DNA from 2 places in the Pseudomonas putida genome. Region 1 is predicted to be linked to the other one. Evidence: riboswitches for the same ligand, from Rfam matches in the RefSeq annotation. Region 1 holds a riboswitch; the other holds the start of a gene.
The links. Region 1 has a riboswitch for thiamine pyrophosphate ahead of thiC (phosphomethylpyrimidine synthase ThiC). Riboswitches for the same ligand answer to the same signal wherever they lie in the genome.

Region 1 (17,319 bases):
CCAAGATCACGTTCCAGGACGTGACCGCCGGCCAGCTGCGCATCAGCCTGGACATGAGCCAGTTCCAGCAGCCGATGCTGATCAGCCTGCAGAGCATGGGCATTCTCGCCGCCATCCTGCTGGCCTTGGCGCTGAGCCTGAGCCTGCGCCAAGGTCGCCACATCACCCTGCCGCTGCTGCAGCTGCGGGTGTGGCTGCGTGACCCGCACCCTTACACCCCAGCCATCGACCGTCAGGACGAAATCGGCGACATCGCTCGCCAGCTTCATGCGCGCCTGGCCCCGCCACCTCCGCCCGAGCCGGAACCGGAGGAAGAAGAGGACGAAGACGAGTTCGACGACCTGCACGACGAAGCCCCGGCCAAGCCCGCACAGCGCGCCAAGGCTGTGGTCCAGGCGGACGAGGACGACGACGAGGCCTTCGCCGGGCTGCTGGACGACGAGGAGCAACCGGCGGCCAAACCTGCCATGGTCGAATCCGACGAGCCGCAGAACACCGCAGTGCTGGCCGTTCAACTGGGCTCCCAGGAGCAACTGCGTCGCCTGCCCCGCACGCGCCTGACCGAGCTGCTGGAACGCTATCGTGGCTGCCTGGAGCAAGCCGCCTCGCTGTATGAAGGCGACATCCACACGCTCAACGATGGCAGCACGCTGGTGCTGTTCCACAGCCGCGACTGCGGTGAGGATTACCTGACCAACGCCATCTGCTGTGGCGAGCTGCTGCGTGCGCTGGGCCATGCCCTGCAGATCGAAGTGGCCGACAGTGGCATCACCCTGCAGCTGCAGCTGGGCCTGGCCTTGGGCGATGACCTGCAAGGACTGGAACAGGTCGACTTGCTGATGGCCGAAAAGGCCCAGGACGCGCTGGCACTGTCGCAACACAGCCGCAACCTGCTGTTGGTGGAGCGGCAGATCAGTGATGACGAGCTGATCCGCAAGCGTGCCAGAATCCGGCCGATTGCCAGCCCTGAAGGGGCTTGCTGCGTAGAGCGGTTGCTGGAGCCTTATCCGTCGATGCTGGAGCGTCAGTTGGCGCGGATGCACGAACGCCGGGCCTGATACCGGGCCGGCCTCTTCGCGGCGGTTCGGCGCGAAGAGGCCGGCACAAAGAACACAATACGTACACCCACAAAAAAGCCCGCGAGCATGCGGGCTTTTTTGTGGGTGGCGGTTCAATCAGAAGCGATAGACTTCCATATCGGTGCGGATCGGCGAAGCCATCGGGATCTTCGACTTTTCTGGCGACTTCTTCACTTGCACCGGTGCTGCCGGCTTCTTTGGCGATTCTTCAGCAACCGCTGGCTGATTGGCCAGCGGCTTGACCGCCGTGCTCAACTGTTCGGCGAGCTTCTGCAGCAACTGCCCCTGGGCCTGAACCTGGGACGACTCACTGCCCTCGTGCGGCTGCTCGAGATGAACGATACGGTTGTCACGCACATGGCCACGACGGTCGAGCAGGCGCCATTGCGCATCGAGAATCGCTGGCTGGTTCTTGCCCGAGTCCAGGCGAGTGATCGACAGCAGCACCTGCACGTCCGGGGTGAAGCCAGTGCTGGCCGGGGCCAGCACCACGCGCTGGCTGTCCAGGCGCCAGGCCAGCTGGCGCACCAGCAACTGATCGATGTCTGCTGACAGGCTGCCGGCCCAACGACCGTCGGTCGCCGAACTCAGGCTGCCATCGGCCTGACGCTGCAAGAAGGTTTCACGCTGCAGGTAATCGGCGACCGACACCGGGCCGAGCACCACGGCCATGCCCGCACTCTGTGAAGGCTGGCCAGGATCACCGCTGTCGAGTTGGTACAGGGCAACCGGCTGATGCATGCTGCATCCGCTCAGACCCAGCAAACCCGTCATCAACAGCGCAAATGGAAGGCGCAGGAATTTCATTCAACCCATCCAGGCGGTCGCTACCAGGCAAACCGCAGTGATACTGATAGAGATTCAATCGGGCACACGGCCACGCCGGCACCGCAGGGGCACTATCATCCGCGAAATATCGGCCCGACTCCAGCATTTCTGCCTGGAACGGCGCTGAAATTGCCGTTCCAGACATTTCGTCGGATTATGCCGGCAGTTCCACCTGCAACCCATCAACGCGCTGGAAGCCGCGTGGCAGCTTGCTCCCGCGTCGGCCACGTTCGCCCTTGTAGTGCTCCAGGTCGTCTGGCTTAAGAGACAGGGTACGCTTGCCGGCTTGCAAAACAAGGGTTGCACCCTCGGCAACCACCGCCAGGTCGGTGACAAATTCTTCACGGCTGGCGACCCGATCACCGGGCACACCGATGATCTTGTTGCCCTTGCCTTTACCCAACTGTGGCAGATCAGAAACCTTGAACACCAGCAAGCGGCCTTCGGTGGTCACCGCCGCCAGCCAGTCCTGCTCGCGGTCGGCCACCGGGCGCGGGGTCATGACCTTGGCACCGTTAGGCAAGCTGAGCAGGCCTTTGCCGGCCTTGTTCTTGGCCTGCAGGTCCTCGCCCTTGACCACGAAGCCGTAACCGGCGTCCGAGGCCACCACGTACAGCGCATCATCGTCTGGCAGCAGCACGCATTCGAAGGTCGCCCCAGGGGGTGGCGTCAGGCGGCCGGTCAGCGGCTCGCCCTGGCCGCGCGCCGATGGCAGGGTATGTGCGGCCACCGAATAACTGCGCCCGGTGGAGTCGATCAATACGGCAAACTGGTTGGAACGGCCTGCAGCAGCGGCCTTGAAGCCGTCGCCGGCCTTGTAGGACAGGCCGGTAGCGTCGATGTCGTGGCCCTTGGCACAACGCACCCAGCCCTTTTCCGACAGCACCACAGTGACCGGCTCGGTCGGCATCAGCTCGTTTTCCGACAAGGCCTTGGCTTCGGCGCGCTCGACGATTGGCGAGCGGCGGTCGTCGCCATAGGTTTCGGCGTCCTTGATCAGCTCGCTGCGCACCAGCTTGCGCAGCTTGGCGTCGCTGCCCAGCAGGGCCTGCAGCTTGGCCTGCTCCTTGAGCAGTTCATCCTGCTCGCCGCGAATCTTCATCTCTTCCAGGCGCGCCAGCTGACGCAGGCGAGTCTCGAGGATGTAGTCGGCCTGGATCTCGGTGAGCTGGAAGCGCTCGATCAGGGCCTGCTTGGGGTGCTCTTCGGTACGGATGATGTGGATCACTTCATCCAGGTTGAGGAACGCGGTGAGCAAGCCGTCCAACAGGTGCAGGCGCTTCTCGACCTTGTCCAGGCGGTGCTGCAGGCGGCGGCGAACGGTGTTGGTACGGAACTCCAGCCACTCCAGCAGCAACGCGCGCAGGTTCTTCAGCTGCGGGCGGCCGTCAAGGCCGATGATGTTGACGTTGACCCGGTAGCTGCTCTCCAGGTCGGTGGTGGCGAACAGGTGCTGCATCAGTTCGTCGGCATCGACGCGGTTGGAACGCGGGATGATGACGATACGGCACGGGTTCTCGTGGTCCGACTCATCACGCAGGTCGGCGACCATCGGCAGCTTCTTGGCCTGCATCTGCGCAGCGATCTGCTCCAGCACCTTGGCCCCGGAGACCTGGTGCGGCAGCGCGGTGACGACGATGTCGCCGTCCTCGACGCGGTACACGGCGCGCATGCGGATCGAGCCGCGGCCGCTTTCGTAGATCTTCTGGATTTCGGCACGCGGGGTGACGATTTCGGCTTCGGTCGGGTAGTCAGGGCCCTGGATGTGCTCGCACAGCTGCTCGATGGTGGCCTTGGGCTCGTCGAGCAGGCGCACGCAGGCGCTGGCCACTTCACGCAGGTTGTGCGGCGGGACGTCGGTGGCCATGCCCACGGCGATACCGGTGGTGCCGTTGAGCAGGATGTTCGGCAGGCGTGCCGGCAGTACCGCAGGCTCCTCCAGCGTGCCGTCGAAGTTCGGCACCCAGTCGACGGTACCCTGGCCCACTTCGCTGAGCAGTACCTCCGAATAGCGCGACAGGCGTGCCTCGGTGTAACGCATGGCGGCGAACGACTTCGGATCGTCCGGCGCACCCCAGTTGCCCTGGCCGTCGACCAGGGTATAGCGGTAGCTGAACGGCTGCGCCATCAGCACCATGGCTTCATAGCAGGCCGAATCGCCGTGGGGGTGGAACTTGCCGAGCACGTCGCCGACAGTACGGGCAGACTTCTTGTGCTTGGCGTCGGCATCGAGCCCCAACTCGCTCATGGCGTAGACGATGCGTCGCTGCACCGGCTTGAGGCCGTCGCCGATGTGCGGCAAGGCCCGGTCCATGATCACGTACATGGAATAGTTGAGGTAGGCCTGTTCGGTGAAGTCAGCCAGCGAGCGGCGTTCGACGCCGTCCAGGCTGAGTTCCAGTGAGTCGCTCATGCGGGCCTCGTCATTTCAGGTTCTGGCGCAGCAGCATGGTGCCGCCGCGCTGGGTAAATTCAAGTTGTTTCAGGGCGCTCATGCCCAGCAGCACGGTCTGCCCGTCCAGGCCCGGAACCACCAAAGCGCGCACATTCTGCAGGTGAATATCACCCAACTGCAGGGTATCCAGCCGGGTGCGGTAGCCTTCGGTGCGACCGTTGGCGGTGCTCAGCATCACCGGGCTGCCCCGCTGCAGGTTCAGGTCCTTGGCCAGTGACTCCGGGATCGCCACATCGGTGGCTCCGGTGTCGAGCATGAAATGCACCACCTGGCCGTTGATCGCGCCGTCCAGCACGAAGTGCCCCTGCCCATTGCCCAGCAGGCGCACTTCGATGAAACCGTCGCCATGGGACGACTGCACCTGGGTGTTAGGGTTGCGCTCGTGGTCTTCCCATTGCCCGAAGAAGCGCGTGGCAAGGAACAGCCCCGCCGCCCAGGCGACGATCATCAGGACCTTGCCGGCGCGTTTGCCCGGTGGCTGGCTCATGGTGTGGCGCTCCAGCCGCCCTGCGGCGCCTCGAAGCGCCAGACGATCGGCCGGCTTTCGCCGTCGGCGCGGTCACCATTGTTGTTGTCCAGGCCGATCCAGGCACCCTTGGCATCGATCACCAGCGCTTCGGCCAGGCCAAACGGCTGGTCGTAGCGGCGTTCCGGCACCAAAGCTTCGGCGGCGAACGACCAGCACTGCTCGACCTTGCCACTGTCGGCATCACGCCGGCACACACGGTAGGCGTTGCGTTCGAGGGTAAACAGCTTGCCCTCGAACCAGGCGAGGTCGGCGAAGTCGCGCGACAGCGCCCGGGGCTCGGGCATCTGTGGCGGCTGCATCTCGACCCCGGCTTCGCTCAGCAATACGCAGCGGCGCCCGCAGGTCCATACCGACTGCTGGCGCTCGATCGCCACCAGGCCGCGCCGCTCACGCTCGGCCGCCAGCCACAGGCGGTCACCTTGCGGGTTGATCGCCAGGCCTTCGAACAAGGCATTGAAATTGAGCAGCATGCCGCTGGCACGGGCCTGACGCACCATCGCCGGGTCGATCTTCAACCAGTCCGGCTCACCCTCCGCAGGCAACTGCAGCACTGCCGCATGGGCCTCGCTGACCAGGTAGAGGTTGCCAGCCTGATCGCAGGTGATGCCTTCGTAATCCAGCTCGCCGCCGCGCACGTAGGAGGCTGCCCAGTTACGCGACTTCAACCCCCACGGCAGGCCACTCTCGGGCACCGGCGGTGGTGTGAAGGTCAGCGGCTGCGCGCGCCAGACGGCGTTCTGCTGATCAAAGCGGTAGATGCGGTCGTCATCACGGTCGGAAACACCCCAGAGCCCGCCCCGGCACTCGACCAGGCCGGACAGGTTGCCGCCGCGCATGCCCTCGATCGGGTGCTCGGAGGCCAGCTTCAGCTCCGGCCAGTTGCCCGCCAGGCTCGGCAAGGCAAACAGCGCCAGGCAGGCCGCGACGAAAAGACGGATCAAACCATGACCTCAGCCAGGTTCCCTTTGGTTTCCAGCCAGCTCTTGCGATCACTTGCGCGCTTCTTGGCCAACAGCTTGTCCATCAACTCGCAGGTGGCTTCGACATCGTCCAGGGTCAACTGCACCAGGCGCCGGGTGTTCGGGTCCATGGTGGTTTCGCGCAGCTGCGGCGGGTTCATCTCACCCAGGCCCTTGAATCGAGTGACCTGCGGCTTGCCACGCTTCTTCTCGGCCACCAGGCGGTCGAGGATACCGTCACGCTCGGCTTCGTCGAGGGCGTAGTAGATTTCCTTGCCCAGGTCGATGCGGTACAGCGGCGGCATGGCTACGTAGACATGGCCGGCCTCGACCAGCGGGCGGAAGTGCTGGACGAACAATGCGCAGAGCAAAGTGGCAATGTGCAGGCCGTCGGAGTCGGCGTCGGCAAGGATGCAGATCTTGCCGTAACGCAGCTGCGACAGGTCGGCCGCGCCCGGGTCGACACCGATGGCCACGGCGATGTTATGCACTTCCTGGCTGGCCAGGACTTCGCCGCCGTCCACTTCCCAGGTGTTGAGGATCTTGCCGCGCAGCGGCAGGATGGCCTGGAATTCCTTGTCCCGGGCCTGTTTGGCCGAACCACCGGCGGAATCACCCTCGACCAGGAATAGTTCGGCGCGCATCGGGTCCTGCCCGGCGCAGTCGGCCAGTTTGCCTGGCAACGCCGGGCCCTGGGTGATGCGCTTGCGTTCGACCTTCTTGCTGGCCTTGAGGCGACGGCCTGCGTTGCTGATGGCCAGTTCCGCCAGCTGCATGCCCAGCTCGGGGTGGGCATTGAGCCACAGGCTGAAGGCGTCCTTGACCACACCGGAGACGAACGCGGCGGCCTCACGGGACGACAGTCGCTCCTTGGTCTGGCCGGAGAACTGGGGTTCCTGCATCTTCATCGAGAGGACGAAGGTGATGCGCTCCCAGACGTCTTCCGGCGCCAGCTTGACGCCGCGCGGCAACAGGTTGCGGAACTCGCAGAACTCGCGCATGGCATCGAGCAGGCCCTGGCGCAGGCCGTTGACGTGGGTACCGCCCTGGGCGGTGGGGATCAGGTTGACGTAGCTTTCCTGAACGCTGTCACCGCCTTCGGGCAGCCACAGCAAGGCCCAGTCGACGGCCTCCTTGTTACCCGCCAGGCTGCCGCAGAACGGCTCGTCGGGCAGGCGCTGGAACTCGCTGACCGAGTCGACAAGGTAGGAACGCAGGCCATCTTCGTAGTGCCACTCGACCTTCTCGCCGCTGGCCTTGTCCTCGAAACTGACCAGCAGGCCCGGGCACAGCACGGCCTTGGCCTTGAGCACGTGCTTGAGGCGGCTGATGGAAAACTTCGGCGAATCGAAGTACTTCGGGTCCGGGCTGAAGTACACGCTGGTACCGGTGTTGCGCTTGCCGACCGTGCCGACCACTTCCAGCTCGCTGGCCTTGAAGCCATCGGCGAAGGTCATCTGGTACTCGTTGCCGTCGCGTTTGACGCGCACGCGCACCTGGGTCGACAGGGCGTTGACCACCGAAATACCCACCCCATGCAGGCCGCCGGAGAACTGGTAGTTCTTGTTGGAGAACTTGCCGCCGGCGTGCAGCTTGGTGAGGATCAGCTCAACGCCCGACACGCCCTCTTCGGGATGGATATCCACCGGCATGCCACGGCCATCGTCGCTGACTTCCAGCGAGTGGTCGGCGTGGAGGATGACCTGCACAGAACGGGCGTGGCCGGCCAGGGCTTCGTCGACACTGTTGTCGATGACTTCCTGGGCCAGGTGGTTAGGCCGGCTGGTATCGGTGTACATGCCCGGGCGTTTACGCACCGGGTCGAGGCCGGAGAGGACTTCGATGGCGTCTGCGTTATAGGCGCTAGCGCTGGGATTGGCCATGGGTTCTCGTCGTCAGTCTGGTGAATGCAAAATGATCAAAATACAGAAAAATCGAGCGCCGCATACTGCTGCCGGGCAATGCCGGCAAAGGCCAGCAGGCCTGGCAGCTGCTCGGCAAAGCCCTGGAAACTGTGGTCTCCACCGGCCTGGATGCGCAGGGCGCAAGCCCGGTAATACTGCTCGGCGTGGCGATAGTCCAGGGTTTCATCGGCGGTCTGCAGCCACACTTGATAGCGGCCCGGGTCGGTCGGCGCCGGCACTTCCAGTTCGGCCAGGGCCTGCACATGGTCCAGGGTCAGCTCCCAGGTCTCGCCAGTGTAGTGGTTGCGCTGGGCACCCAGATAACCATCGAAGCGCTTGTGCGGGGTGACTGCCGGGTTGACCAACAGGGCTTTCAACCCATGGCGCTCGGCCAGATGGGTGGCATAGTAGCCGCCGAGCGAACTGCCGACCAGCAGGGGTGCCCCGAGCTCGGCGATGGCAGCTTCGAGCTGGACCATGGCCTGGCGTGGGTGGTGGTGCAAGTCCGGGACGCGCAGCTGCTGCGACAGGCCCAGCTGCTGCATCACCGCCGCGAGCTGGCGCGCCTTGGTGGAAAGCGGCGAGCTGTTGAAGCCATGGATATAGAGGATGGAACCCGACATGCTGCCCCCGGAATCTGTGGCTTCGCGCCCGATCGAGCGGGCGCAGGGACGCGCAGTGTAGCGCGTTCGCCGGGTTTTGGCGCCGCGCCTGGGATTTAGCAACAAATTCTTCAAGAGCTGGTGCCGCTGCGTGGCCCAGGCTCTTCAATATCCCGCGCTATTGAAGTCGAGCTTCACTTCAAAATCCGTGGCCCGCTCCACCCCAGTCTCCACTCGCCCATCGGCATGCAGGCGCAGCCAGCGATACCCCGGCTGTTCTTCGCTGACCTTGAAGTCCTCGCTGCCCGCCGCGAACTGAATGCAGGTCGACGGCGTGGCCAGCAGCCTCAAGCCATCGCGCCGTTCATCCCACGCCTGGTGAATGTGCCCCCAGAGCAATGCCTTCACCTGTGGATAACCGCGCAGGCGCTGCAGCAGTTCATCGGCATTGCGCAAGCCAATCGGCGCGATCCAGGCACAACCGATGTCCACCGGCTGATGGTGACAACACACCAGGCAATGGCGCTCGCCGGCTGTCGCCAGGGCTTCGGCAAGGATCGACAACTGGTCTTGCTCGAGCAGCCCATGGGTCGCGCCCGGCACCGCCGTGTTGAGCATGACCACACGCCAGCTGCCGATGTCGGTCACTGATTGCACCAGCTCTGGCGCAACTTCCGCCATGATCTTGGCTTCATCATGGTTACCCGGCAACCAGCGAGTCGGTACTGCAAATCCACCGGTCAGCTCACGGAACGCTTCATAGGACGCGACACTACCATCCTGGGACAGATCACCCGTGCACAGCAGCAAGTCGACACGTGGCTGCTCGCGACGTACCTGGGCCACCACGTGGCGCAGGCTGTCTCGGGTATTGAGGCCCAGCAAGGTGCCCGCCGGATTGGCGAACAGGTGGGCGTCGGTCAGTTGCACCACATGCACGGGCGCAGGGGAAGGGTCTGGGTGCGGCAACGGCCGTCTCCTCGAACGGGTACTGCGCGAATTATGGCGCTGGAACGGTTGCGAGCAAACACTCGAAACCGACACAGGTCACATTTCAGCGCACACTGGCCAGTTCGTGGCCGCAGGCCAGGCAATGGCTGAGCCATTCGCCGAGGAACAGATTGAGTTGGGCCTTCTCGTCCGGCTGGTGCATGGCCTCGTTGGGGTACGGGTAAATGCTGCGCAGGCGGCGGGTATGCTCGGCGCTGACCACTTCGGCCATGCGCGCATCGTGATACACCTGCACCTCCAAGTGCGGCACCGGCAGCCAGGGCAGGCTATGTTCCTGGCGCACCCGCAAGGTGGTGGTGTATGGGCAAGCCAGGAGCACATCGAGCACCAGCACACCGAGCATCTGGTCGCCCTGGGTCATGCCGATGCGCCGCGAACTCTGGGTAGTACGCATGTCGGGCAGCAGGCGCATGAGCCGGGCATAGTTGGCCTCGCAGGCTGCTTGCAGCCCGGCCAGATCGACCCGATAACGCTCACGCAACAGGTTCACTTCCACATACCTCGAACTTCATCTTTGTTCAGCGCCAGCCATTGCAGGCCGATGATAGTCGCTGCGTTGCAGATGCGCCCATCGCGCACCGCCTGCAAGGCATCGTCGAACGACCACACGCGCACCCGGATATCTTCGCCCTCTTCTTCCAGCCCATGCAGCCCGCCAGCACCTTCGCTGGTGCAGCGGCCAAGGAACAGGTGAACATACTCGTCGCTACCGCCTGGCGAAGGGAAATAGCGGGTCATTGGCCACAACGCGCTGAAGGTGAGCCCGGCCTCTTCCTCAGCTTCACGATGGGCGACTTCTTCCGGTTGCTCGTCCTTGTCGATCAGCCCGGCGACCATCTCGATCAGCCAGGGGTTGTCGATCTTGTCGATGGCGCCGACCCGGAACTGCTCGATGAGTACCACTTCATCACGCAGCGAATCGTAGGGCAACACGCACACTGCGTCATGGCGCACGAACAGCTCTCGGCTGATCTCGCGCCCCATACCGCCAGCGAACAACTCATGGCGCAGCTGCACCTTGTCGAGCTTGTAGAAGCCCTTGAAGCAGTTGTCCCGCTTGACGATCTCGACCGCCTTGGGCACCGAATTCAACGTGTCTGACATGGAAATCCTCATTACCTCAATTACCGCATCGCGCCATCCTACTCTGCACGGTTGCCCGTTTCACCCCTTTCCGGCAACCGTTCGCGCACTCGGGACAGCACGCGTTCACTCTGTTAGCTTAGTGGCGAACTGAAGGCCGCGCAGACGGTCAAAGGCCGACTTTTCCCTGTTCTGCAAGGATCATCATGACACTTGTCAAACTGACTTCCGTGGCCGTGCTGGCACTCGCTCTGGGCGCCTGCCAGAGCCTGTTCGCGCCCAATTACCGGACTCCGCTGGAGGTCAAGCGCGATGCCTGGGAGCACGTCAAGCCCGGCTGCAGCGCAAGCGACTGCCCACTGGTGAACATAGACACCATCCACTTTCCGGCCCAGCCCAAGCTCGATGCCATCGTCGAAAAGCGCTTGCTGCAACTGACCGAAGACAATCAGCATGGCACCGCGCCAAGCACCCTGCTGGCCTACGAGCAGCAATACCTGGCCAGTGCCGACAAACGCAACAGCAGCTATCTGCAAGCCAAGGTACGCGAGCAGCATGACGGGCTGGTGATCATCGAGCTGTCCAGCTACCTCGACAGCGGCGGCGCCCACGGCATGCCGGGGCGTGGCTTCATCAACTACTCGCGCAAGCTGGACAAGGTGCTGACCCTGCAGGACATGCTGGTGCCAGGCCAGGAGGAGACCTTCTGGAAGACCGTGGAAGAGTCGCACCGTGCCTGGCTGATCAGCGTGGGCATGGACAAGGACGCCGAATTCGTCAAGACCTGGCCCTTCAAGCGCTCGCCGCACATCGCCCTGACGTACGGCGCGCTGGTGGTGAAGTACGAGGTCTACGCCATCGCGCCCTACTCCATGGGCCACGTGGAACTGAAGATCCCTTACCCACGCCTGAACGGCGTGCTCAAGCCTGAGCTGTTTCCCGGCCGCGGCTGAAGCTCAGCAGGCCATGCAGCCCACCTGCCAGCAGCAGTGCTGGCAGGGTAGCGCCCAGCTCCGGCGCCTTGGCGACGATCACATGATAGGCCGCCACACCCACTATCCAGGCCAGCAGCGCCTGCCAGTGCAAACCACCGACCTGGGTCGGCAGGCGGCGTCGACGGATTACATAGTGGTCCATCAGCACCACGCCGAACAGCGGTGCGAACACCGAGCCGATCAACAGCAGGAAGTTCTCGTACTGGGCCAGCGGAGCCAGCAAGGCAATCAGGGTGCATAGCACACCAATGGCCAATGCAAGGTGCTCGACCTTCAGTGGCAACAGCACGCCGGTGGACACGGCAGCCGAGTGAATATCGGCAAAGGCCTTTTCCGACTCGTCCAGCAGGATCAACAGCAGTGGGATGCCCATGCCGGCTCCCGCGAGTGCCAGCAGCAGCGCATTGACCTCGCCGCTGGCGGCAAAGGCCAGGGTATACGCCACGCCCAGGCTCATCAGCCAGGTGTTGCCGATGAAGTAGCCCAGCACGGTTCCGCCGAATACATGTTTGCCGTTACGGGCGAAACGCGAGTAGTCGGCGATCAACGGCAACCATGACAACGGCATCGCAATGGCAATGTCGAAGCCCACTGCCAGCGACATCGAACCATCCCCGGCGCGGTTCCACAGCTCAGCCAGGTCGGCCTTGGCGAACAGGTTCCAGGTCAGCCACAGGCACGCACCCAGCAGCAGCCAGATACCCCAGGCACGCAGCACCTTGCGCACGAACGCCAACGGCCCGCTAACCGCCAGCAAGGTGGCCAGGCCACCGAAGCACAGCGTCCAGAGCATCGGGCTGTTCCAGGCACTGTCTTCGCCGAACGCCCGAGCGCCCAGCAGGCTGGCAGCATCGCGCATGACGATGATCTCGAAGGCGCCCCAGCCCACCAGTTGCAGCAGGTTGAGCAGTGCCGGCAAGCGCGCGCCATGGCTACCCAGGCTCAACTTCAGGGTGCCCATGGCCGACAGGCCGGTGTCACTGCCGATGACCCCGGCGGCGCCGAGCAGCAGCACACCGACACCAGTGCCAAGGGCGATGGCCAGGATCGCGCCGGCCAGGCCCAGGCCAGGGGCCAGCATGGCGCCGACCTGCAGGACCATCAGGCCGATGCCGAGGGAAAACCACAGCGAGAACAGGTCACGGGCGCCGAAGATGCGCTGGTGGGTGGGGACCGGGTGGTCGGGGGAGAATTGGCTGGGTGATGTCATTGTTATGTTCACAGGAAGAATGAATGTGGCACTGACTACCCCCTTGTGGGAGCGGGCTTGCCCCGCGAAGGCGTCAGACCTGCCAAGTGCGCTGGCGCAGCTGACGCTTTCGCGGGGCAAGCCCGCTCCCACATGAGGGACGTTGGCGTTCTTACACTTTGTGGTACAGCTGGCTGCCTTCCTGGCGGAACCGCTCGGCCTGCTCGCGCATGCCTTGCTCGACCGTCACGTCCACGGCCTCGATCTTGGCCGCGTATTCACGTACTTCCTGGGTGATCTTCATCGAGCAGAACTTCGGCCCGCACATCGAGCAGAAGTGCGCGACCTTGGCCGATTCCTTCGGCAGGGTCTCGTCGTGGAATGCGCGCGCGGTGTCCGGGTCCAGGCCCAGGTTGAACTGGTCTTCCCAGCGGAATTCGAAGCGTGCCTTGGACAAGGCATTGTCACGAATCTGCGCGCCCGGATGGCCCTTGGCAAGGTCGGCGGCATGGGCGGCGATCTTGTAGGTGATGATGCCGGTCTTGACGTCATCCTTGTTCGGCAGGCCCAGGTGCTCCTTGGGCGTGACGTAGCAGAGCATGGCGCAACCGAACCAGCCGATCATCGCCGCACCAATACCGGAGGTGATGTGGTCGTAACCCGGGGCGATGTCGGTGGTCAGCGGGCCGAGGGTGTAGAACGGCGCCTCGTCGCAGCATTCCAGCTGCTTGTCCATGTTCTCCTTGATCAGTTGCATCGGCACGTGGCCGGGGCCTTCGATCATGCACTGCACATCATGCTTCCAGGCGATCTTGGTCAGCTCGCCAAGGGTTTCCAGCTCACCGAACTGGGCGGCGTCGTTGGCGTCGGCGATCGAGCCTGGGCGCAGGCCATCGCCCAGCGAGAAGCTGACGTCGTAGGCCTTCATGATTTCGCAGATCTCGTCGAAGTGCGTGTACAGGAAGTTTTCTTTGTGGTGCGCCAGGCACCACTTGGCCATGATCGAGCCACCGCGGCTGACGATACCAGTGACCCGCTTGGCGGTCAGCGGCACGTAGCGCAGCAGCACACCGGCGTGGATGGTGAAGTAGTCGACGCCCTGCTCGGCCTGTTCGATCAAGGTGTCGCGGAACAGCTCCCAGGTCAGGTCCTCGGCCACTCCGTTGACCTTTTCCAGTGCCTGGTAGATCGGCACGGTACCGATCGGCACGGGCGAGTTACGGATGATCCACTCGCGGGTTTCGTGGATGTGCTTGCCGGTGGACAGGTCCATGACGGTGTCCGAGCCCCAGCGGATGCCCCAGGTCAGCTTGGCCACTTCTTCCTCGATCGAGGAGCCCAGGGCACTGTTGCCGATGTTGCCGTTGATCTTCACCAGGAAGTTGCGGCCGATGATCATCGGCTCCACTTCCGGGTGGTTGATGTTGGCCGGGATGATCGCGCGGCCTCGGGCGATTTCCTGGCGAACGAATTCCGGGGTGATTTCTTTCGGGATGTTGGCACCGAAGCTGTGGCCGGCATGCTGCTCGTTGAGCAGACCGGCTGCGCGTGCTTCCTGCAGCTTCATGTTCTCGCGGATGGCCACGTATTCCATCTCGGCGGTGATGATGCCCTGGCGGGCGTAATGCATCTGCGAGACGTTGGCGCCAGCCTTGGCCCGGCGCGGGTTGCGCACGTGGGCGAAGCGCAGCTTGGCCAGCTCGGCATCGTTCAGGCGCTGCTGGCCGAAGTCGGAGCTCAGGCCGCCCAGGCGCTCGGTGTCACCGCGCGCGTCGATCCAGGCCGAACGCACATCGGCCAGGCCCTTGCGCACATCGATGATGACGTTGGGGTCGGTGTACGGGCCGGAGGTGTCGTAGACCAGCACCGGCGCATTGCTTTCGCCGCCAAAGTCGGTCGGGGTGTCGTCCAGGCTGATTTCGCGCATGGGCACGCGGATGTCCGGGCGCGAGCCTTCGACATAGACCTTGCGCGAACGCGGGAACGGTTGCACGGACTGCTGATCGACTTGCGCCGATTCGCTGAGGTTGATCGTTTTTTCTTGTTTGGTCATCACAGGCTCTCCAGACGGCTTCCTAGCAGTGGAATGTCGGGGTGAACCTGAAAGACGTGGACGCACCCTTGACGGGTGCAGTGCCGGACATGGGGGTGCCTGAAGCTGCATGCAGCTGCGACATTCCCGGACCTGGCACAAGAGGCTCCCCGGGAAGGCGAGCAATCTTGTTCCCTACGCAGGCGCTAACCTGATCAGGTTCAACGGGATCCGCACCTCTGCGATCTCAGCCTTTGCTTCAAGGCACCCCGACAAGAACATGCGCAGTCTAGACTGGAGTGGTCGGCAAAGCCAAGCGGGTAAAACGCAGGGGAGATGAAAGGCGCAACCTATGATTGTTGACGGGTGCGCATGGCACTACACTGGCCCGTCGCTCGATACTCAACAGTTCAGTAATTAAATTTCGTACAAGGATTGCCTCTATGCTGCGCAAACTTTCACTGGCGATAGCCGTGTCTTGTGCGTCCAACGGAGTGGTCTGGGCAGCGGACATGCCCACGACGGTAAAGACCGATCTGGTCAGTGTTTACCAGGAAGCGGTCGACAACAACGCCGATCTTGCTGCCGCCCGTGCCGATTATGGTGCCCAGAAAGAAGTGGTGCCGCAGGCCCGCGCCGGCCTGCTGCCAAACCTCTCGGCCGGTGCCGAGATGCAGAATACCCGCACCAAGCTCGACCAGCCTTCGGCGACCATCAACCGCAGCGGCAACAGCTGGAGCGCGACCCTTTCACAACCGATCTTCCGCGCCGATCGCTGGTTCCAGCTGCAGGCTGCCGAAGCGGTCAACGAGCAGGCGGCGCTGCAACTGTCGGCGACCGAGCAGAACCTGATCCTGCAGACTGCGCAGGATTACTTCACCGTACTGCGCGCCCAGGACAACCTGGCCGCAACCAAAGCCGAGGAAGCGGCTTTCAAGCGCCAGCTGGACCAGTCCAACGAACGTTTCGACGTCGGCCTCTCCGACAAGACCGACGTGCTGCAGTCCCAGGCCAGCTACGACACTGCCCGGGCCAACCGGATCGTCGCCGAGCGCCAGGTACAGGATGCCTTCGAGGCCCTGGTCACCCTGACCAACCGCGAGTACAGCTCGATCCAGGGAGTGGTCCACACACTGCCGGTGAAGGTGCCGACCCCCAACGACGCCAAGGCCTGGGTGGAAACCGCTGGTCGTCAGAACCTCAACCTGCTGGCCACCAACCATGCCGTTGCCGCCGCTGAAGAAACCCTGCGCCAGCGCAAGGCCGGCCACGCCCCGACCCTCGATGCGGTGGCCCAATACCAAAAAGGCGACAACGACAACCTGGGTTTCAGCAACTCGGCTGCACTGCCCAATGTGCATTACAGCGGTGACGTGGAGCAGACCACCGTCGGCCTGCAGCTGAACATCCCGATCTACAGCGGTGGCCTGACCAGCTCGCAGGTACGCGAGGCCTACCAGCGCCTGAGCCAAAGCGAGCAGCAACGCGAAAGCCTGCGCCGCCAGGTAGTGGAGAACACCCGCAACCTGCACCGCGCGGTGAACACCGATGTGGAGCAGGTGCAGGCGCGCAAGCAGTCGATCATTTCCAACCAGAGTGCCCTGGAAGCCACCGAGATCGGCTACCAGGTCGGTACCCGCAACATCGTCGACGTACTCGACGCCCAGCGCCAGCTGTACACCTCGGTGCGCGACTACAACAACAGCCGCTACGACTACATTATCGACAACCTGAGTTTGAAGCAGGCGGCAGGGACCTTGAGCCCGCAGGACCTGCAGGACCTCAAACAGTACCTGAAGCCGGACTACAACCCGGACAAGGACTTCCTGCCACCGGACCTTGCGGCCGCGGCTGCCAAGAACTTTGAGCGCAGGCCTTGAGATAGACACTCGCCCTGTGGGAGCGGCCTTGCCGGGGCGCTCCCACAGGATCCGCGCAAGCTCGCTTTCAGCGGATGAACTTGCCCAACCCATCCAGCAAGCGCTGCAAGGCGCCCTGATTGGCCCGCATCACCGCCCTGCCCGCCTCGCCCATGCGCTGCGCATCCTGGGGCAGCTCGATCAATCGACGCACCGCCTCGGCCAGCCCGTCGGCATCTTCGACCTGCTGCAACGCACCCGCCTCGCGCAACATCGCGCTGATCTCAAGGAAGTTGAACACATGTGGCCCCATGAGCACCGGCAAAGCCAATGCCGCAGGCTCCAGTGGGTTATGGCCGCCCGTGGCCACCAGGCTGCCACCGACAAAAGCGATGTCGGCCAGGGCGTAGAGGAACAGCAACTCACCCATGGTGTCACCCAGCAGCACCTGCGTCCGGGCATCCACCGACGTGCCGGCGGAGCGGCGCACCGTGGCGAACTGCTCGGCACACAAGGCATGCACGGCATCGAACCGCTCAGGATGACGCGGCACCAGAATCAGCAGTGCATCGCCATGTACCTGCAGCAACTGCCGGTGCGCCTGCAGGATCAAGGCATCCTCACCCTCGTGAGTGCTGGCAGCGATCCACACCGGACGCTGGTCGGCGCCCCACTGTTCGCGCAATGCCCTGGCACGAGGCGGCAAGTGCTCATCGATCTTCAGGTCGAACTTGATCGAGCCGGTCACCTGCACGCACTCGGGGCGCGCGCCCAGGTCACGGAAGCGCCGGGCC
Region 2 (12,743 bases), 2.6 Mb from region 1:
CCTGGACCTGAGCCTGTCGGTGTCGGCCTATCAGCACCAGATGCGCGACCTGATGCCCTCCGAACAGCTGCCCCACACAAGGCCGGCGCAGGGTACCGAGCAGGCTGATGTACCGATGTGCTACCAGCTGGATGCCGAACGCCTCAGCCCGCAGAGCCGCGATTTCCACCATCGCAATCTGATTGCCACGTTGCTGAACAAGACCCTGGAAAGCATGTACCCACCCGACAACCCGTCCCTGGGCACGGCAGCCCTGAGGATACGCCCGGACAGCCGACCGAAGCCGCCTTACGAGGAACGCTTCCGGGTGCTCACCCACCCAGACTATTCCGAGCAGGGCCATCGACTGGGGCAGCGTATCGATACCGCCAAGTACCTCAAGTTTCTGGAGGAACGCGACGAACTGGAGTACCGCATCAGCCAGATGCGTGAACTGGCCTTGCAAGCCAGCAACGATCACGACGCCTGGCTGGCCACCGCCGAAGCCGCGCATCTCGATGATCCTTACAGCCTGGCGGCCGCGCTGGCCTGCTATGACCGGGACGAACTCAGTTCCGCCCGCGGACTGGAAATGTCCCTGGCCCTATTGATTCATCCCATGGGCCAACCCGTGCCCGGCACCGAAGAGCAGGACCTGCGCTTCAAGCGCCTGGAGCGCTGGCTGGACCAGCATGACAGTCCGCTGTACGAAGCGTTGGCGCCCTTCAACCCGTTTCGCGACAAGGCCGACTCAATCGGCACCTTGCTCGGTGGCAGTGACAATGTCATCCAAGGTTTGGTCGGACGCTTTCCAGCCATGGCGAATATCACCGACCTCACGGCTCAATCGGTCAGTACCGTGGTGCTGAAGCGCATGCGCGGACAGACGCGCTGGGATGCCAGCAACAGCCTGCGCCAGCAAGTGCAAGCTGCCGCGCGCGAGGCCAATGCCGAAAAAGCGCTGGGGCTCCTAGCGGCGCGGTACAACATCACTGACAAATTGATCCTCGAGAATCCCTTCAGCCAGGAAGTGGAAAAATACCTGAAAAGCGGGATGGCGCAAGTTGAAGAAATGAAGCAGTTGCGCATCACAGGCAGTAGGAAAGTGATGCTGGAGATGACTACCACTTCACTGGTCAAGCCAACGCCACTCGGGCTGCTAACTTCTGGCGTCGGGACGGGTTTGAATGCCGGAATGCTGTGGTTCAACATATTTACACTGAAAGCGGCGTACAACAACTTGCAGCGAAGTGATGCGCCTGAGTATGAGACAGGTTTTTCGGCTTCCGTCTTTGGTGTGATCGGTGCTACAGCAGCGACGTTAGTAAGTACACGAGCAACACAAAAAGCGATCATGCTGAAATTGGGATCTAGTGCTCCAGGGATGGCATTCGGCAATGGGTTAACAACATTCCTGAGCAGTAATTTATTTGTACGAATTTCTGGCTACCCAGCCATCTTATTGAGCTTAACCTCAGATATCCAAAAGTACAAAAGACAGAATGCAAATGGTAACGCGGAGGCCGCAAGCTACACATTACGCGGCGGGGCTTCTATGGCACTGGGGGCCACTTTGACTTTAGAGGGGTCCCTTGCAATTGCTGGTCCAACAATGTTTATTCCCTTCGCTGGCTGGGCTGCGGCCGCAGTTGTACTGCTTGGCGCCGGCTTCATTGCAGGCGGAATGTACTTTCACCATAAATCTCATGAAAAACTTCATAACCCGATAGAGCTTTGGGCAGTCAGAAGCATTTTCGGTACACGCCAAAATGATGGAGAAACCAGAGAAGAGACGCCTCTGGATCACGCAAGGAAACTGCCAACATTCACGAGTGCAAAGGAAGAAATTAGAGCATGGCATGCTGCTTTTTATTTGCCCTCCCTACTGTCAAAGGAAGATTCAAAAAAACTCGTCGGAGGACAAATGAATACCGGCACTTCTAAATCATGGTCATCTCCTAACTGGAGAGCGATCTTTCACGGTGATATGCCAAGCCACACGAACAGCCTGGGATTTACCGTGCTTTTACCCGGCTTTGTTCTTGGTCATAGCACTTGGAAATCAAGTGCAAGCACACGAAACCATGATAATACTACTAGTGCGATCGCTATAACACCGACCTGCCACCTGACAGCGGCAGGATTGATTTTGATCTTCAAAATGATGAGCAACACCCCCATTAAGATAACGTTAAAAATATGCTACTACCCCGGCACAGACCTAGATGAGGAAGCCAAGTCCACAACAAAATTTTCTTTAGGAGATTAACAACATGGCAACATTGTGGCTTTTCACACCTACAGGCAACTCAAATCATCCGCCACGAATTGGCGGTCAAATCACACAAATCAATCAAACGGTACTAACACTGAAAAACCCCTGGGTAACTGACTCCGTTTTTATGGGCAAGATTTATACTGCCATGACAATATTTCTCGCCATATTCATCTATCCAGACATAGTAGATGAAAATTTTCGAGATATAACCTTTGCCGACATAGACTCAGCAATAATTCTTCTGCTATGCCCTCTTATTTTTTCTCCTTTTTTAGTTTATCGCATCTACTTCATAAAAAAATTATCCGCCGTGTATTTTAACCGATCAACAAAGAAGATTTACTACAAGCGCATAGGAAAACTATTTATTTTCGATTGGCACAATGTCTGCGGAGGTGTTTTCAAAAGGACCGAATTTGGCGGTTCATCCTTCAGCACCAGCTACGCCTTGGCGTTCGCTCCCCGTCGAGAAGATGGCACTCTCCACCAGCGAGACTGCCTCTGGACTGACAGCAACGAACCTACCGAGCCTGACATCAGATATGTCGCCGAAGTCTGGGAATACCTACGCCATTTCATGGACCACGGCCCCGACAAACTCCCTCCTCCAGGCGAACCCAACTGGTGGCACAGGCCGTTACACGCCATCTGTCTCACCCCAGCAGAAGCGTGGCGCCACTACGCCCCTTGGCGCACCGGCGAGCCCGGTGAAATACAGGGTAAAAAGAACTGGCAACTACCGTTCTGGGCAGTCCTCTTTCCCTACAACCTGTCAGTTGCCATCTGCTGGTACGTCATCTGCCGTGTATTCAACGTTCGCGCAGCGCCGCCACCGCCAGAGGCGTTCGAGGAAGCCCCCATTCAACCCAGCAAGCGAAAACGCAAATGAGCACCGGCTCAGGAAAGCTTGGGCTGTCTGCAGCAGCCCAATCACTCAAGAAATTGAGCCAGATCGCTAGACTTCACCTTTATCCCCTGACAAAGTAAGGAAAATCTCACGGACGAGACCAACAACCAAGCAAGGCGATTCCATGGCAATCGATTCCGTTCTGGTCCGCATCCTCCGTGCTTTCACCTCATTCAACCAACGCCTGTTCCTGCGCCGCCTGAACAAGGAAGAGGTCAACCTCATCGACCACTACCGCACCCTGCCCGAGCGCGATCGAATCGCCGTGCGGTACATGTGCACGGCGATCCACAAAACCTCAATGAAACAGCCTGACTGAAGCCAACCGGCACTCAGTCAACGCCATCCAGCCCCATCTGCCAGAAATCAGCCTCCAACCGCGAAGCCTGGCCAAAGATCTGTGCCAGCTCCACAAACCGCTGCTCGGTCATGCTCCGCGCCGCCAGTTCGTCCAGGTGCTTGCGCGCCGCCGCTGCCACGCCCTGGTAACCCTCGCCGGCATACTCGCCAATCCACTCCCGGTACGGGTGGTCGCTCAGGTCACCAATGCGCTCCGCCAATGTGCGGCCGATCTCGGCGTAGCCGATCACGCACGGCGCCAATGCCACATGCAGTTCGAGCAAGTCGCCGGCCGCGCCGCAGTCGAGCACGTAACGGGTGTAGGCCACGGTCGCCTGGTGCTCGGGGGCTGCCTGGATATCGGCTTGCGACAACCCCCAGCGTGCACACAGGCGCAGGTGCAGTTCGGTTTCATCGAGAATCGCCGCCAAACCGGCCTGGGCGGCGCGGATATCCGTCGGCAGGCGGCTCTTGTAGGCGGCCAGGGCCCAGGCGCGGGCGAACTGGATGAGGAACAGGTAGTCCTGGATCAGGTAGGTGCGGAAGGCTTCTTCGGGCAGCGTGCCCTCGCCCATCTGCCGCACGAAGTCATGATCGACATAGCTGTTCCACTGGCCGGCCGTGGCAGCCTTCAGACGCTCGAAAATATCCATGCTCACGCCTCCTCGCTGTACACGGCGTCGAAGAAGGCAAGCTCCAGTTCAACGGTACGTGCGTAAAAATCACTGGCCAATGCGGCCTCCAAGGGGCCGACCCGGTCCAGTTCGGACTTCAGGAACGCCACGAAATCGCAAAATGCCGGGTTGTCGTGCAGCGTGATCCATTCGGCATAAACGAAGTTGGCCGGCAGCGGCTTGGGTGCCTTGAGGGCCCAGTCCAGGTACAGGCCTTCGGCAACGTTCAGCACGGCCAGCGCGGCGGCGTAGGAACGGGTAGCCGCGGCCTCGCGCATGATGGCCTTGAAGCCGGCGGTAGGTGCTGTGTCTGCAGGCTCGGTGCGCTGCGCCGGGCTGACGTCCAGCGCCTCGAACGCTCGCAGGAAATAGGTGTTCTCGTCGCTGGAGATCATCCCGGCGAAGCGGCCGAAGCGCAGGCGGGCCTCATAGGTGTCGGCGGTGGCGATGGCGGCGCCGAGCAGGGTCAGGAAGCTGTCGAGAAAGCGATGATCCTGGACCAGGTAGCGGACCATGATCGGGTCGGCGACGCTGCCTGCGCAGAGTTCGGTGACGAAACGGTGGCCGACGGCCGCCGACCAGGTCGGTTGGTTCTGGCGTTGAAGGGTTTCGCTGAAGCGTTCGGTCATGGTGTGGCCTCGCAGTGAGGCCGGCAAAAGGCAGGTCGGCAGTCCCATCCCTTCGCCGGCATTATCCGGATCAGGTTCGAAGGGTCACCGCGCTTCAACTCTCAGCGGTTTCTCAGCCCGTTGCCGGGCTCCCCTTGGTGGGCATTAGGTATACAGCGCTAAACAAGAATTGTCACCACTCCCAACACCGCTGTTGGGCCCCACTTCACCCCGCTTTCGGGGCCCTACACCCGTTCATTGACACCCCATTATTTAGCGCACCTCAGGCGTTGCAAGGAGTTGTTTAACAAAGTGTTGCCGAAACATCTGTTGGCACAGCCGTTGCTCAGGCCAGTAAAACCCGGCACAACGCCATTGATGGCCCTTAGCCATTTAGCTGCGAGCGAGGCACCAGGCAATGAAAACACCTGCCGTGATCCACCCCAACAGCCCTCTCTTCAAATTGTCCGCCGTGACCGCGCTGATGCTCAGCCTCGGGCTGATCTCAGCAATGGCCTCCGGGCTGGATGACGTCAGCCCGCCGCCGCCGACGGACCCGTCGCATTTCGATGACCAACCGGCAGACCCCGGCCCGGCACTGCTCAACCTGTTCAACCTGCCTGAAGCCAACGAAGGTTCGCTGGAACTGCAAAACGGGGTGTACGGTGATCGCGCGACCAACCGCGTCGACAACGTGCTGCCGCCCGCCCTGCAGACATCACGCAATTACCCTACCAACGGCAAGCCAAGCCCGTTGTTCGGGGCCCAGCCGTTCACTCAGCAATTGCTGCTGTTCGAGGAATTCGGCCCGGAAAAACTCGACCCCAACCTGCCTCCCCCTTCGCTGACCTTCCCGGTTCCCACACTGGGCGCGGAACCTGCTCAAGACCCCAACGTGGTGGCCCGCAGCAGCCCCAACGGCAATGCCCTGGAGGCCTTCCTCAAGCAGCCGGGGCTGTACCCGTTCCCGACCCAGTTCGCCAACACCCTCGACCGCAACCCGTGGAAGGCGCAGATCGAGCTGTTCCTCAACCGCAACTCGGTCGGCTCGCCAGCGGAAGGCCGGCCACCAGGAAAAGGCTGGTCGCACCAGCGCTGGAACGAGTTCTACCCCCAGGCGGCGTTCAAGACTGCGCAGGCAGGTGCGCGCATCAACCAGGGGCTGCGTGACCGCAAGCAGCTGCACAACTATGCCGCGGGCGAGTTCGCGCCGGGCGGGCTGTATTACCAGACCTCGGACATCCCGACCACCCTCGGCACCACCAAGGGCATCGACACCCGCTTCCACCCGAACTTCCCGCTGCAGAACCACAAGTCGCTGTGGACCTTCGACGGTACCTTCCCGCCGAAACTGCTGATGGTTCGCTATGGCCAGCCGGTGCTGATGCGCCACTACAACGCGCTGCCGATCGACCCGGCAGCCAACGCCGGCTTTGGCCTGCACACCATTTCCACCCACGAGCACAACGGTCACTCACCAGCCGAGAGCGATGGTTTCGCCAACGCCTACTTCTTCCCTGGCCAGTACTATGACTACCGCTGGCCGATCCAGCTGGCCGGTTACGACACCATCAACACCCGTGCCGAAGACCCGCGCGCTGCCTTCCCCTGCTCGCCGGGTGAAACCCTGTTCGTCAACGACGCCAACCCAGGGCTGAAGACCTGCGAGAACGGCAGCATCAAGATTCGTGGCGACTGGCACGAAACCATGAGTACACACTGGTTCCACGACCACATGATGGATTTCACGGCGCAGAACGTCTACAAAGGCAACGCCGTGATGATGAACTACTACAGCGCCATCGACCGTGGCAACGAAGCGCTGCAGGACGGTGTCAATCTGCGCTTCCCCAGCGGCTCGGCCATGCCGTGGGGTAACCGCGACTACGACGTCAACCTGGTGATCGCCGACAAGGCCTGGGATCAGAGCGGCCAGCTGTGGTTCAACCCGTTCAATACCGATGGCTTCCTCGGTGACCAGATCCTGGTCAACTGGCAGTACCAGCCCAAGCTCAAGGTTCGCGCGCGGGCCTACCGCTTCCGTATCCTCAATGGCTCGGTTTCGCGTTACTTCAAGTTTGCCGTGGTGCGTGAAATCGCCGGCAACGGTGGCGAGTTCAAGGGCCCTTCCGGTTCCAACGTGTCGTACGCCCGTGTGCCGTTCCACATGATCGCCAACGACGGCAATATCATGGAACACGCCGTGCCGTTCGACGGCACCATGGACCTCAACGGCGACGGCAAGACCGACGACAACAACGCCATCCTGCCGCTGCAAGGCATCGCCGAGCGCTATGACATCATCATCAACTTCGCCAAGAACGGCATCAAGGTCGGCGATAAGCTGTATCTGGTCAACATCATGGAGCATGACACCGGCAAGGGCCCGAAACAGCCCATCGAGTTGGCCGACGTGCTGTCCGAAAAATACAAGGCAGTGATCAAACAGACCAGCAAAGGGCCGGAATGGGACAAAGGCGACCCGGTAGTGGGCAAGTTCATGCAGTTTATCGTGCAACCCTACAGCGGCACCGACGTCAGCATGGACCCGACCGCCTATGAACCGGCCAAACCGGGCAAGGCCGAAGGCCTGAAGATGATCCCGCTGACCATCGACCGCACCGCTGCCGCCGACCAGGCCAAGATCAAGGCGGCCCGTCACCGCGAGTTCATCTTCGGGCGCTCCGACGGCACCGATACCGCCCCCTGGACCATCAAGACCGACGGCGGTTTCGGCTACAGCATGGACCCGCGGCGCATCTCCGCCGCGCCACAGCTGGCCAGCGAAGCGACCCAAGGCGGCTTCAGCGGCGACGGCACCCTGGAAGTGTGGAAGATCAAGAACGGCGGCAACGGCTGGAGCCACCCAGTGCATGTGCACTTCGAGGAAGGCGTGATCCTCAGCCGTGACGGCAAGGCACCGCCAGAGTGGGAAAAATGGGCACGCAAGGACGTCTACCGCATCGGCCCGGACGACGACTCCTCGGAAGAAGTGGAAATGGCCATTCGCTTCCGCGAGTTCGCCGGTACCTACATGGAGCACTGCCACAACACCCAGCATGAAGACTCGTCGATGCTGCTGCGCTGGGACATCGAGCACCCTGGGCAATTCCAGGTCATGCCGACGCCGCTGCCAGGCTGGGATGGCGTGCAGTACATGGCTTCTGTGGGTCTGCCGACCTTCCGCACCGCCAGCAACAATAACGGTGAAAATCCGGCCAACAAACCACCCGTGGCCGTCAACGACAGCGCCGCGACCACGGCCGGCAAGCCGACCGTGATCAACGTGCTGGCCAACGACACCGATCCGGAAGGCAACCTGCCGTTGACCGTCAAGGACCTCAGCCAGCCCGACTCCGGCAAGGGCTCGGTCAGCAGCGACGGCACCACCGTGACCTACACCCCGCCGGCTACGGTCGACACCCCGTTCACCGCCAGCTTCAACTACACGGCGCGTGACGCCAAGGGCGCCGAATCGCTGACACCGGCCACGGTCAGTGTGGCGGTGAGCCCGGCAGCCGTGGCGGACCAGATCCAGGTCAGCAGCGCCGTGGTGCAGGTGCGCAGCAACAACCGCTACACCTGGGACATCTCCGGCACCACCTCGGTGGCCACCGGCAACAGCATCAGCGTGACCGCAGCCACCACCAGTGGCCCGCTGAACCTGGGCACGGCGACGCTGACCGCGGCCTCCAGCGGGGCGCGCTGGCGGTTGTCGGTGACCACCACCGGTGGCAGCCTGGCGGCACCGGCGACGATCACCGTGAAGTCGGCTCTGGGGCAGAGCGTCACGGTACCAGTAAGCGTCAAGTAATACGCATTGCACGGGGGGCCGCTCTGCGGCCCTTTCGCGGCTCACCGCAAATCAGAGGACGTACATCATGGCCCTGTCATGGCGTGTTCTGCTCGCACTTACCCTGTTCGCCGCCGGCACCCACTACTGGCCGATCAAAGCGGAACAATCGATACCAAGCACCGAAGCCGCCACCCCATGGGGCGCCGACTACTTCCCCAACACCCCGCTGGTGACCCAGGACGGCAAGCAGGTGCGTTTCTTCGACGACCTGATCAAGGACAAGGTGGTGGCGATCAACTTCATCTTCACCGGCTGCTCCGACTCCTGCCCGGTGGAAACCGCCCGCTTGCGCCAGGTGCAGAAGATCCTCGGTGAGCGGGTCGGCAAGGACATCTTCCTCTACTCCATCAGCATCGACCCCTACAACGACACCGCCGCCACCCTCAAGCGCTATGCCGAAAAGTTCGGCATCGGCCCTGGCTGGACCCTGCTCACCGGCGAACCCGAAGATATCGAACAGCTGCGCCGGCGCCTGGGCCTGTACATCGAAGGCCTGGAGAACGGTCGTTCCAAGGACCACAACCTGAGCCTGATCATCGGCAACCAGGCCACCGGCCGCTGGATGAAGGCTTCGCCGTTCGAAAGCCCGTACATCCTCGCCGACCGCCTGGGCAACAGCCTGCACAACTGGAAACAGGCCACTGCCATGACCAACGACTACGCCAGCGCGCCGGAAATCCGCCCGCCCAGCAGTGGCGAACAGATCTTCCGCACCCGCTGCTCCTCGTGCCACACCGTGGGCAACACCGAACCCGGCCAGCCCGGCATCGGCCCCGACCTGCTCGGCGTGACCCAGCAACGCGACCCCAGCTGGCTGGTACGCTGGCTGAAGGAGCCGGACCAGATGCTGGCCGAGAAAGAACCGCTGGCCACGCTGCTCTTCGAGCAGTACAACCGCCTGGCCATGCCCAACATGCGCCTGGGCGATGCCGAGGTCACCGCGCTGATCAGCTACCTGCAGGAAGAAACTTCACGCATACAGGCGCCCCTGACGGACCGGGGAAAACCTTAAAGGCAATTAGCCACCAGTCATGAGGCTGTCATCTGCCTGTCGTATTTTTCGACCATCACCCAGGGTCGGGAACAACAGCAGTGATCCGTCGCTCTCTCTCCTCCGCAAGCCTCCTGCGCTTGCTGATCCTGATGCTCTGTGCAGCCACCCTGACCTTCCTCTGGGGGCTGCACGTCACCCAGAAGGCCGCCTCGCGCCAGGATGCACTGGCGGCCAAGGCGGCCGAGCATCTGAACCTGGCAAGTATTGTTGCCGAAAGCCTGCGCCAGCTGGTCGACCGCGCCCAGGCCGTGGGTCGGGTGACCCAGGACGACATGAAAACCTTGCGCCAGGGCAGCCTGAGCCTTGCCAGGCTGTTGGCCGAAGACCCCGTGTTCAAGCGCATGAGCCTGTACGATCGCCAGGGTCGGCTGCTGTCCGCCAGCCATAGCGACGAAGCCGCGCAGCTGCCGGCGGACTGGCTGCAGCAATTGAAGGTGCATGTCGCCCACTACGGTTTCAAACCGTTCCTGCCACGGATCATCCCCGATACCTCGCTCCCGACCCTACCCAACTGGCGCCTGCCCTTCCTGTTGCCGTTGACCGACCTGCCGGGCCGGGAAATCGACAATATTCTCGTGGTGCAGCTCGACATTGGCTACCTGGCGGTGCTGTTCCAGCACATCGACCTTGGCGACAGCGGCTTGATGCGCCTGATTCAGGACGATGGCCAGGAGCGTCTGCGCATCGATACCAGCGGCGTGGTGGTGGCAGGCGACAGCTTCGAACCGGACATGGCAGATGCCGACGGGGCGGCCGGGCAGCTGACCCAATACGCGTCCGGGGTCCCTTACCAGAGCCTGTACCGGCGGGTGCCCGAGCGTGGCTTCAGCGTGGTGGTCAGCCAGCGTTATGACGAGATTCTCGCCCCTTCCACGCTGGCCTATTCGCGGCAGTTCTGGCTGAACCTGAGCATGACCCTGATGATCCTCGCCAGCCTGGCCTGGACCCTGCGCCTGCTGCGCAAGCGCCAGGAGGCGTTCAGCGCCCTGGAGCACGCGCAGCAGGTCAACCAGCAACTGATCGGCCGCCTGGAAGACGAACACCGGCGCAGCAGCCACGCCGCCGCCACCGACCACCTCAGCGGCCTGCACAACCGCCGCCAGTTCGTCGAAGTCGCCGGACAGGCGCTGACCCGGCAGCGCGGCAAACGCCGCCTGATGGCAATCCTGTTCATCGACATGGACCGTTTCAAGTCGATCAACGACTCGCTCGGGCACAAGATCGGCGACCTGTTGCTGCAGGCGGTTGCCGGGCGCATCCAGCGCCTGCTCGAACCCGGCGACGAGGCCTCGCGCTTTGGCGGTGACGAGTTCGTCGTGCTGCTGGCGGGCGAGCGCAGTGAGGCGCAGATCAACAACTGGGTACGCACACTGGTGCAGAAGCTCTCGGCCATCTACGCCCTCGACGGCCAGGAGGTCAACACCAGCCCCAGCGTCGGGGTCAGCATCTGCCCGCGTGATGGCCAGGACATCGACAGCCTGATCCGCAGCGCCGATGCCGCCATGTACTCGGCAAAGCAGGCCGGGCGCGCCCAGTACCGCTTCTTCGACCCCTCGCTCAACCTTTCCGACATCCAGGCCTTCACCCTCGAGCAAGCCTTCGGCACAGCCCTGACCGAGCGCCAGTTCGTGCTGCACTTCCAGCCGCAGATCCGCCTGGATAACCACCGTGTATTGGGCTATGAAGCCTTGGTGCGGTGGGATCACCCCGAATTCGGGCTGCTCTACCCCGACCGCTTCATCAGCCTGGCCGAACGCAGTGGTTTCATCATCGAACTGGGTTGGGAGGTGTTGCGCCTGGCCTGCGAAGAACTGGCCCGCTGGGATGCGCAAGGCCGTGAGGCACGGCTGGCGGTGAATGTCTCGGCCATGCAGTTGCGCCAGGCCGACTTCAGCACCCGCCTGCTGGCCAAGCTGAAGCTGTACGGCATAAACCCGCAGCGCCTGGAGCTGGAGATCACCGAAACCACCATCCTCGACCCGGAAGGCACCGCCGTCGATCACCTCCATCGCCTGCGTGCCGCCGGCCTGGGCATCAGCCTGGACGACTTTGGCCGCGGCTACGCCGGCTTCGCACACCTGCAGTCGCTGCCGCTGAGCAAGCTGAAGATCGACCGCTCGCTGATCGCACCGCTGTCCAATAGCTACGACGACAGCCCGATCGTGTCCTCGACCATCATCCTGGCCAAGCGCCTGGGCCTGGAGGTGGTGGCCGAAGGCGTTGAGACCCGCGAGCAGGTGGTGTGCCTGAAGCTCGCCGGCTGCGATATCGCCCAGGGCTATCATTTCAGCCGGCCGTTGTCGCCGGCGCAGTTGCGTGAGTATCCGCCCTTCAACGGTATCGAGGAAAAGCCATGCGTGTTGTGAAGACCCTGGCCGCGCTGTTGCTGGCCAATCTGTTGGCCTCTGCCGCCGTGGCCGATTGCACGCCGCGCAGCCTGCGCCTGGCGGTGATCCCGATCAAGAGCAGCGAGGACATGGTTCGCGAACACCAGCCGCTGCTGCAGCGCCTGAGCCAGGCAGCGGGTGTGCCGGTAGAACTGGTGATTGCCGCCTCCTACGAAAGCGTGGTTGACGCCATCGTCTCCGGCGGCGCGGACATCGCCCGGCTTGGCCCAGCATCTTATGTATTGGCCAACCGACGCGACCCCGGCATCGAACCGTTCGCGACCTTCACCTTGAGCGCTGGCCCTTACACGCCGGCCGGCAGCCATTACCAGGCACTGCTGCTGACCCGTGGCAACAGCGTCGAAAACATCGAGCAACTGCGCGGCAAGCGTGTGGCCCTGAGCGACCCGGCCAGCACCTCGGGCAGCCTGGTGCCGAGTGTCGAGTTCCCGGCCGAAGTCGGCTCGCCGTTACCGCAATTCTTCGGCGCGCTGGTGTATGCCGGGACCCACGACAAGGCGCTGGAAGCGTTGCTCGATGGTCGGGTCGATGCCGCCTTCGTCGCCAGCGAGCGGGCCGATGCCTACCTCGCCCGGCATGCCCTGAGCCCGGCTGCACTCAAGGTGCAATGGCGCTCGCAGCCGATCTACTACGACCCTTA

Region 2: another riboswitch for thiamine pyrophosphate. It lies ahead of C2H86_RS25480 (TenA family protein); the one in region 1 lies ahead of thiC (phosphomethylpyrimidine synthase ThiC).

What each region holds. Positions count from the first base shown of each region.
Region 1 covers NZ_CP026115.2:2,043,821-2,061,139, forward strand. The annotation lists gene C2H86_RS09410 (AhpA/YtjB family protein) at 1-1,058, shown strand, start outside; gene C2H86_RS09415 (PqiC family protein) at 1,176-1,886, opposite strand; gene parC (DNA topoisomerase IV subunit A) at 2,062-4,320, opposite strand; gene C2H86_RS09425 (retropepsin-like aspartic protease family protein) at 4,331-4,849, opposite strand; gene C2H86_RS09430 (esterase-like activity of phytase family protein) at 4,846-5,832, opposite strand; gene parE (DNA topoisomerase IV subunit B) at 5,829-7,733, opposite strand; gene C2H86_RS09440 (YqiA/YcfP family alpha/beta fold hydrolase) at 7,769-8,377, opposite strand; gene cpdA (3',5'-cyclic-AMP phosphodiesterase) at 8,522-9,325, opposite strand; gene C2H86_RS09450 (DUF1249 domain-containing protein) at 9,411-9,863, opposite strand; gene C2H86_RS09455 (NUDIX domain-containing protein) at 9,854-10,471, opposite strand; gene C2H86_RS09460 (RsiV family protein) at 10,657-11,403, shown strand; gene cytX (putative hydroxymethylpyrimidine transporter CytX) at 11,372-12,655, opposite strand; gene thiC (phosphomethylpyrimidine synthase ThiC) at 12,807-14,687, opposite strand; TPP riboswitch at 14,842-14,948, opposite strand; gene C2H86_RS09475 (TolC family outer membrane protein) at 15,110-16,546, shown strand; gene waaA (lipid IV(A) 3-deoxy-D-manno-octulosonic acid transferase) at 16,614-17,319, opposite strand, start outside.
Region 2 covers NZ_CP026115.2:5,597,775-5,610,517, reverse strand. The annotation lists gene C2H86_RS25500 (T6SS effector BTH_I2691 family protein) at 1-2,248, shown strand, start outside; gene C2H86_RS25495 (DUF6708 domain-containing protein) at 2,253-3,146, shown strand; gene C2H86_RS25490 (hypothetical protein) at 3,289-3,483, shown strand; gene tenA (thiaminase II) at 3,497-4,162, opposite strand; gene C2H86_RS25480 (TenA family protein) at 4,159-4,806, opposite strand; TPP riboswitch at 4,837-4,951, opposite strand; gene C2H86_RS25475 (Ig-like domain-containing protein) at 5,204-8,599, shown strand; gene C2H86_RS25470 (SCO family protein) at 8,667-9,653, shown strand; gene C2H86_RS25465 (putative bifunctional diguanylate cyclase/phosphodiesterase) at 9,734-12,061, shown strand; gene C2H86_RS25460 (phosphate/phosphite/phosphonate ABC transporter substrate-binding protein) at 12,049-12,743, shown strand, end outside.